DNA from 2 places in the Paraburkholderia sp. J76 genome. Region 1 is predicted to be linked to the other one. Evidence: predicted binding sites of a transcription regulator. Region 1 holds the regulator's gene; the other holds the start of a gene.
The links. The regulator LexA, encoded in region 1, represses DNA repair genes until DNA is damaged. The targets are predictions, from matches to a motif close to ACTGTATNNNNATACAGT.
Positions count from the first base shown of each region.

Region 2: a site for LexA is predicted at 1,651-1,668, ahead of imuA (translesion DNA synthesis-associated protein ImuA). Genes of this name have one in related genera too.

Region 1 is NZ_CAJMZJ010000014.1:150,486-154,902, forward strand. Features, by position in the region: gene U5768_RS24770 (DUF2939 domain-containing protein) at 1-597, opposite strand, end outside; gene U5768_RS24775 (hypothetical protein) at 715-1,092, opposite strand; gene lexA (transcriptional repressor LexA) at 1,188-1,838, opposite strand; gene U5768_RS24785 (sulfate ABC transporter substrate-binding protein) at 2,130-3,188, shown strand; gene cysT (sulfate ABC transporter permease subunit CysT) at 3,318-4,217, shown strand; gene cysW (sulfate ABC transporter permease subunit CysW) at 4,214-4,417, shown strand, end outside.
Region 2 is NZ_CAJMZJ010000015.1:107,550-111,966, forward strand. Features, by position in the region: gene U5768_RS25665 (DNA polymerase Y family protein) at 1-807, opposite strand, end outside; gene imuA (translesion DNA synthesis-associated protein ImuA) at 716-1,558, opposite strand; gene U5768_RS25675 (NAD(P)/FAD-dependent oxidoreductase) at 1,822-3,444, opposite strand; gene U5768_RS25680 (hypothetical protein) at 3,906-4,166, opposite strand; gene U5768_RS25685 (hypothetical protein) at 4,209-4,417, opposite strand, start outside.

The DNA.
Region 1 (4,417 bases):
AATGGCGGCATAGTGCTCGCCCGTATCACTACGATCCCATGTGAGCGCGAATTCGTTGAGCCCGCGATAGCCGGCCGCGGTGACCGGCCGAGCCTCGGGCGCGGGATTGCCGGAGGCTACCGGGGCCGGTGGCGCGGCAGGTGCCGGTTGCGGGGCTTGCGCAGATTGCGCGCCGGACTCCGCGGGCGCAGGCGGCTGCGGCCGGTCGCCGGGCTTGGCTGTCGGCGGCATGCCGTTGAGCAGCGCGGCCACGCCGTCCGGCGTTGCGTAGGCATCCACGAGCGGACCGATCAGCGCCGCGCCAATCACGGCGCCGAGCAGCAGCAGCGGATTGCTGCTGTGCTGGGCCTCAACGCGCCGATGCAGTTCATCGCCAACCTGCTGCTTGAGGCTCAAGCGCAGCGCAGGGTAATCGACGTACTCGTTGAGCGTGGCGGCGTCGCGGGCGTCGGCGGCCGCTTTCATGTGTTTCACCGCGATATACGGCGACGCATAAGCGTAGCCAAGCGCGGCAACCACCATGGCGAGCGCAACTGCGATCGCAACGGGTTTCTTCCAGCCTTGGGTCTTACGCGGGGTAGAGAGGGATTCCGTCATCGGCTGAGGGCAAATTAGGGCAAATCGTTCAAACACGATGTTGACCGCAAACCTGGCCAAACGATCCCGACAGTAACCTCTACTCACATTTGCGTCGCGTTTTGACGCAGTGCGCGCTTACTTCGCGAGCGCCGCGGGCAGATCGCTGTGCTGCTCGGCAATGCAGCGGTCGATCGCGCGGCAGACCGCGTCCACCGTGCCCACGAGGATAAGCCGCGAAGGGCCTTGATACACACGTACGGGCGCCCGTCGCATCGGTTGTTCGGTATTGAGCGAGCTGTTGAGCGACACGCGGGCAAACGCCGGCTGGGCCGATGGCAGCGCGGGCAGGTCGGCCGTGCTGGCCGCCACCATTTCCGGCGAGTCTTCGAAGAGGGAGCCGCTCAGCGCGGCAGCCGAATCGCGCACTTCGCGGACCGCGCACGAGGCGATTCCACGGAGGTGGCGAAGACGGCCGAATTGACGGAAGGGCAGCAAGCGGGCAAGGCGTTCCATGACTCTCTCCAGGTAGTGCGCAAACGATGTGCAACACCGCGCGCCAACGGACTCAGACGGACTCGGGTGAATTCAGATGAATTCAGACGGATTTCTTAGAATTCGGTCGGGCGGATCAGGCCGACCGCTATGCCTTCCAGTGCGAATTCCGCGCTGCCGGCCTCGACGAAAATATTGTCGTAATCGGGGTTCTCGGCGATCAGTTCGAGCCCGTTCGGACGGCGCTTCAGGCGCTTCACGGTGACGTCGTCGCCCAGGCGCGCCACGATGATTTGCCCGTCTTTCGCTTCGGCTTTCTTCTGCACGGCGAGCAGGTCGCCGTCGAGAATGCCAGCGTCGCGCATGGACAGACCGCGCACCTTCAAGAGGTAGTCGGGGCGGCTCGAGAAGAGCGCCGGGTCGCACATGTAGTTCTGCGAGATGTGCTCCTGCGCGAGGATCGGGCTACCTGCTGCGACACGGCCAACGAGCGGCAGCGAGAGCTGCATGATGCTCGGGTGTGGAAGCGTGAACTGGTGCGGCAGGTCGTCGGGCCCAGGCACGAGGCGGATGCCGCGCGAGGCGCCCGCAGCCAGTTCGATCACGCCCTTGCGCGCCAGCGCGCGCAGATGTTCCTCCGCGGAGTTGGCCGAGCTGAAGCCGAGTTCCGCCGCTATCTCGGCGCGTGTGGGCGGAAAGCCCGTGCGCTCGATGGCCCGGCGAACCAGATCGAAAACCTGCTGCTGTCGTGCGGTGAGTTTGGTCATGGCGCCACTGTATGTTTGAACAGGTAACTGTATTTTTATACAGTACTCGTGACTTTTCAAGTGTTACTTGAAGTTCGTCAATCGAGCGTTGCTATCGCGCCGCTTTCCTGTGTTTGGGCATACGAAACCGCGCTGCGGCGTCGCCTTCCTCTGTCCTTACCACTTTTGCGTATTAAAAAATAAGAAAACATCATTTTTAATAATGTAAGCAGATCGCTAGACTGGCCTCCATCGTTAGCGGCAATTCATTAAAAGCGCAGACGGGCACACACGAAAACGGAGAACAGATAGATGGGCACGACACATACGGGGCGCGCGGGCTGGCTCAAATCGCTGGCGGCAAAACTGGTTATCGGCGTGGCGCCGCTCGTCGGCGTGGCGGCGATGGCGGCGATGGCGCCTGTGGCCGCTCATGCGGATACGTCGCTGCTCAACGTTTCCTATGATCCGACGCGCGAGCTGTATCAGGACATCAACGAAGCCTTCATCAAGCAGTGGAAGGCGAAGGCGGGCGAAACGCTCACCATCAAGCAGTCGCATGGCGGCTCGGGCGCGCAGGCCCGCTCGGTGCTCGATGGCCTGCAGGCCGACGTCGTGACGCTCGCGCTGGCATGGGACATCGACGCGCTCGCCAACAAGGGCATCGTCGCGAAGGACTGGCAAAAGCGCCTGCCCGACAACGCCTCGCCGTACACGTCGACCATCGTGTTTCTCGTGCGCAAGGGTAATCCGAAGCACATCAAGGACTGGGACGACCTCACCAAGCCGGGCGTCTCGATCGTTACGCCGAATCCGAAGACCTCCGGCGGCGCGCGCTGGAACTATCTCGCGGCGTGGGCGTATGCGCTGCACCAGCCGGGCGGCAACGAGCAGAAGGCGAAAGACTTCGTCTCGAAGCTCTACAAGAACGCGGGCGTGCTCGACTCGGGCGCGCGCGGCGCGACGACGAGCTTCGTGCAGCGCGGTATCGGCGACGTGCTGATTGCATGGGAGAACGAAGCATTTCTCTCGCTCAAGGAGTTCGGTCCGGACAAGTTCGAGATCGTGGTGCCTTCGGTGAGCATTCTGGCCGAGCCCCCGGTAGCCGTGGTGGACAAGGTCGTCGACAAGAAGGGTACGCGCAAGGAAGCCGAGGCCTACCTGCAGTTCCTCTATAGCGAAGAGGGCCAGGAGATCGCTGCGAAAAACTTCTACCGCCCGCGTTCTGACAAGGTTCCGGCCGCGCTCACGGCGAAGTTTCCGAAGCTGAAGCTCTACACGGTCGACGACACGTTCGGCGGCTGGCCCAACGCCCAGAAGACGCATTTCGCCGATGGCGGCGTGTTCGATTCGATTTATCAGCCGCAGTAAAGCCGCACTGAAGCACCGGTCAGCAGTCGATAACGACGCGGCCGCATAACAATAAAGCGCGCCCACGGGCGCGCTTTTCGGCGCCGCCTGCGAACCGGCAAGCGCGCAACCCATGTCTGGAAGACGAGCATGACAACGTTTCGATTGCGCAAGCCCAGTGCGCTGCCTGGCTTCGGCTTGACGCTCGGCATCACGGTGGCTTACCTGAGCCTCGTGGTGCTCATTCCGCTTGCCGCCACCTTCCTCAAGACGGCGACGCTCGACTGGAGCCAGTTCGTGCGCGCCGTGTGGTCGCCGCGCGTGATCGCGTCGTACCGTCTCACGTTCACGGCCGCGCTCGGCGCCGCGCTGATCAACGCCGTGTTCGGCTTCCTGCTCGCGTGGGTGCTCGTGCGCTATACGTTCCCGTTCAAGCGGGTGATCGATGCGCTCGTCGATCTTCCGTTCGCACTGCCGACTTCCGTCGCGGGTATTTCGCTCGCCGCCGTCTATGCGGGCAACGGCTGGATCGGCCAGTTCCTGCAGCCGCTCGGTCTGAAGATCGCGTTCACGCCGCTCGGCGTGCTCGTCGCGCTGACCTTCATCGGCCTGCCGTTCGTCGTGCGCACGGTGCAGCCGGTGCTAGAGGACTTCGAGCGCGAGCAGGAAGAGGCCGCCGCATGCCTCGGCGCCTCGCGCTGGCTCACGTTCCGGCGCGTCGTGTTGCCCGCCGTGTTGCCCGCGCTCCTCACGGGCTTCGCGCTCGCGTTCGCGCGCGCGTTGGGCGAGTACGGCTCGGTCATTTTCATCGCCGGCAACGTGCCGATGAAATCGGAGATCACGTCGCTCCTCATCATCACGAAGCTCGAACAATACGACTACGCGGGCGCAACGGCGCTCGCCGTGGTGATGCTGTGCGTCTCGTTCGTCATGCTGCTTCTCATCAATTTGCTGCAATGGTATTTGCAACGCCGCACGAGCCGGGGCGTTTCGGGCGGCAGCGCGCCGCATGCCGTTGTGGGCGCAACCGTCGCGGGAGGGGCGCAATGAGCACGCTGCCGCAACGACGAGGCACGCGCGGCCCGGACCCCGTTACCGAAGCCGCCTGGGTGCGCTGGCTGCTCACGGGCGTCGCGCTCGCGTTTCTCGCGCTCTTTCTGGTGGTGCCGCTCGTGGCCGTGTTCTGGCAGGCGCTTTCGAAGGGCGTTGGGTTCTACTTCGCGTCGCTCGTCGACCCCGACGCGCTCTCC
Region 2 (4,417 bases), on a different contig from region 1:
GCTCTCCACGCGCGCCTGCAATTCGAGCGACGCGTGAAACGACGGCGGCGCGGCGAACCACACGCGCGGATCGGGCGCTTCGCCCCGCGCCTGCGCGAGCCAGCCGAGCACGCCATCGCCGAAACGCCGCACGATGCCGTCGCGCGGCAGCCGCCGCAGATCGCCGAGCGTCGCGCAGCCGATCTGCGTGAGCGCGTGATCGTGCTGCGCGGCGAACGGCGCAAGCGTGACAGGCAGCGCATCGAGCACGCGCGCGAGCGTCGTTTCCTTGAGCACGCGCCAGCGGCGCGACGAGCGCGTGACGCGCGCCTGCGCGAGCGTCCACGCGCCCCACGCCGTGGGCGCGCAGGCTATGCGCGCGGCGTGCCCGCAACCGGCCACGGTTGCCGCGACCTTGCCGAGCAGCGCGCGCATGCCGCCGAAAAGACGCAAGCCCGAGCCGACTTCGAGCAAGAGCGTGTGCGACTGCGCGAACGACACCTTGGGCGTATAGGCGAGCAATGCGAGCGCGAGCGCCTCGAACGCGCGGGTCTCGCGCGCCGGATCGGCTTCGAGCAGCACGAGCCCCGGCGCGAGCGCGAGCGCATGCGAGCGCGTGTTGCCGGGCTCGACGCCCAGGCGCCACGCGTCGAGATCGGCAATCAGGATGCGCGAGTGGTCGGCGAGCGCATAACAGCGCGGCGCGCTCGCCACATCGGCATCGGCATCGGCGTTTTCAGGCAGGCGCGATGTTGACGGCGCCGGCGGCACTAGAGGTCTGACGGCCTCCAGCGGCAACAACGGCAAGGTGACGGCGATCCACAGCATGATTGATCCCGGGCCACGGCATGACGGCGGAAGCTGCATCCGGCTGGGGCAGCACCGCGTCCTGCAGCGGCAATGAAATGACGAGTGGCTGGGCGGGCGGCGGCCCGCGGCGCTTGAAGATATCGACGGAAAGCGCGGCGAGCTGCATCCATTGCCGCCGGTTCACGCTCCCGTCGTCGGGCGACGGCACGGGCGAGCAAGTCATGCGCAGCGGCGCCGGCGACGACTGATTGCGCGCGGCGAGCGGGCGCACCAGAAACGCGAGCGCCTGCGAATCCTGGGCGGCGACCTGCAAGCGGCGCACGGCGTCGGCGCGCGCCTTCGTCTGCCAGAGCAGCACGGCGCCCATGCCTTCCTGCTTGAGCGCCTGCTCGGCTACCCATGCGGCCTCGTCCTCGGCAGCGCGCACCCAGATCACGCGCTCCAGCGCAAGCCCCCACGCCTTGAGCGCGCAGGCGTAGGGTCGCCACGGCGGCGCGACGAGCAGCACATGCCGGCCCGCCTGCGCGGTAAGCGCGCGCAGCGCAGGAGCGACGAGCCGCATCTCGCCCACGCCGCCCTGCTCGACGAGCAGTTCGGTCAGGCTGCCTGCGGGCCAGCCCGCGCCGGGAAGCTGGGCGTCGAGCACGGCGTGGCCGCTCGGCATCGAGCGCTCGCTGGCATGCGCGAGCTGATCGCCTTGCCATACGCGGCTTTGCAGCCGGGGAGGCAAGTGCGCGGCAAGCTGAGCAGTGGTTTGGGCTGCTGCCATGGTTCGTGGCCTGGTTAATGGGAATAGGGAATGCTCCGCCCTGCCCGGCAAGAAAATGGGGCATCGGCAGGAAGGAGGTCGATTCGCCTCCACCTGTATATTTATACAGTATTTTTCAGGATTGGAGGAAGGCGGGAAATAAGGGAAGGATAAATTTCGCGATCCATGCGATCCATGCGACCCATTACGACCCATGCGACCCATTGCGGAATCGCGCAGGCAGGCGGGCATCGCGCCCGGCCGCCTTTTCCCGCCTGTCAGGATCAGGACGCGTGCGCCGACGTCAGATCGAGCGCCACGGCTTGCGCCACTTCGATGCCGTCGATGGCCGCCGAGTAGATGCCGCCGGCATATCCGGCGCCTTCGCCGGCCGGATACAGACCTTCGACGTTCACGCTCTGGTAATCGTCCTTGCGGCGAATCCGCAGCGGCGACGACGTGCGCGTCTCGACGCCGGTGAGCACCGCATCGTGCATCGCGAAGCCCGCGATCTTCTTGTCGATCTGCGGAAGCGCTTCGCGGATGGCCTCGATCACGTAATCGGGCAGCGCCGTGCCCAGATCGGTCGGATGCACGCCGGGCTTGTACGACGGCACCACGGAACCGAGCGACGTCGACGGCCGGCCCGCGATAAAGTCGCCGACCAGTTGGCCCGGCGCCTGGTAATTGCCGCCGCCGAGTTCGAACGCGCGCTCTTCCCACTTGCGCTGGAACGCGATGCCCGCGAGCGGCCCGCCCGGATAATCCTCCGGCGTAATGCCGACGACGATGCCCGCATTCGCGTTGCGCTCGGCCCGCGAATACTGGCTCATGCCGTTGGTGACCACGCGCCCCGGTTCGGAGGTCGCCGCGACCACCGTGCCGCCGGGGCACATGCAGAAGCTGTAGACAGCCCGGCCGTTGTTGGCGTGGTGCACGACCTTGTAGTCGGCCGCGCCAAGCTGCTTGTGGCCCGCGAATTTGCCGAAGCGGCTGCGATCGATCAGGCCCTGCGGATGCTCGATACGAAAGCCCAGCGAAAACGGCTTCGCTTCCATGAACACGCCGCGATCGTGGAGCATCTGGAACGTATCGCGCGCGCTGTGGCCCACCGCCAGCACGACGTGATCGCACGGCAGCGTCTCGCCGTTCGACAGCTTGAGCGCGCGCACCTTGCCCTTTTCGATCTCGATGTCTTCGACGCGCGTTTCGAAGCGCACTTCGCCGCCCAGTTCGTGGATGGTGGCGCGCATCTTTTCCACCATGCTGACGAGGCGGAACGTGCCGATGTGCGGGCGGCTCAGATACAGGATGTCTTCCGGCGCGCCGGCCTTGACGAACTCCTCGAGCACCTTGCGGCCGTAGTGGTGCGGGTCCTTGATCTGGCTGTACAGCTTGCCGTCGGAGAATGTCCCGGCGCCGCCTTCGCCGAACTGCACGTTCGATTCCGGGTTGAGCACGGACTTGCGCCACAGGCCGAAGGTGTCCTTGGTGCGCTCGCGCACGGCCTTGCCGCGTTCGAGGATGATGGGACGAAAGCCCATCTGCGCGAGGATCAGTCCCGCGAACAGGCCGCACGGCCCCATGCCGATCACGACCGGCCGCGCACGCGCCGAGTGCTCCGGCGCCTTCGCGACAAAGCGGTAGGTCATGTCCGGCGTCACGCCGCAATGCGGCTTGCCGGCGATCCGCTCGAGCACCTTCGCCTCGTCCCTGACTTCGAGATCGACGATGTAGGTCAGCTTGATATCCGAGCGCTTGCGCGCATCGTGCGCACGGCGGAAGACGGTGTAGCGGACGAGCGCATCAGCCGCCACGCCGAGTTCCGCGAGACGTCCCCGAATCGCGGCTTCAAGTTCGCTTTCGGCGTGGTCGAGGGGGAGTTTGACTTCGGATAAACGTAACATGGCTGCCAGGGTGCGAAAAGCCACGAGGTTGTGGCCGATCCGTATTTTATAAGCTCGGCGGCTTTTCAAATGGACCGAAAGGCGTCCGACGAAACGCGAGCGCGTACGACACCAAACGGAAGAAAAAGAAAAGGGGCTACAGGCCAATGGCGTGTAACCCCTCGGTATGACTGGTCGGAGCGATAGGATTCGAACCTACCTGAGACCACCGTGGAATAAGGCCTCCCGGGGTTTGCGTCAGTGCAATCCGCCGCATGAATTGACACAGTGGCGGCGAGTGTAACACGGACAGATCATTCAGTCTCGGGTATCTATAGCCAACTCGTGGAGGAGGCGGGCGTGCGCGTCATAGGCGTCCAAGAGAATCGCCCAGTCCTCGGGGCCGCACGCTGTCGCCTCCGCTTCCACAACATCGGCATGTGAAGCGGCCAAGCGCTTCTCGGCGCATTCTAGATGAAGGCTCATTGCACACCCCGCGCGGCCAGTGCCTCCCTGAGCGCCCCGGCCAAACCAGCGACCTCTCGGGCCACGGGGTTCGCTGCGCGGTTCTGGGCCTTGGCGACGGCTCTGGCGAGTGCGACGCGGTGGCGGCGCTCATTGCGGGCGGCGTCATTGCAGACCTTGCACGAGGCCGTGAGACCGGTGCGGCGGCTCAGGTCTACATAAAATTCCTCGCGCGGCTTGTGGGCCTTGCACTTACTGCATTGCTTCGTGGTTTCCATGTTCGGTTCCGTGAATAAAATAGCCCGCTCGATGGCGGGCGCTTACATGCCGGTGACATCGGCGACGGTGTATTTGTTCTGTAGCCCGTTGTCCCAATCGCCGGCGAAGGAGATGGTGCTACCGGACAATGCGGCCTGGTAAATGGCGTAGCTGGTGTCGGGGCTGATATAGACCGTGCCGTCCTGGGCACACCGCGCGAAGTTCCCCGAGACAGACGTGAAGCCGGTGTTCGGGATGGGATTCACCAGGA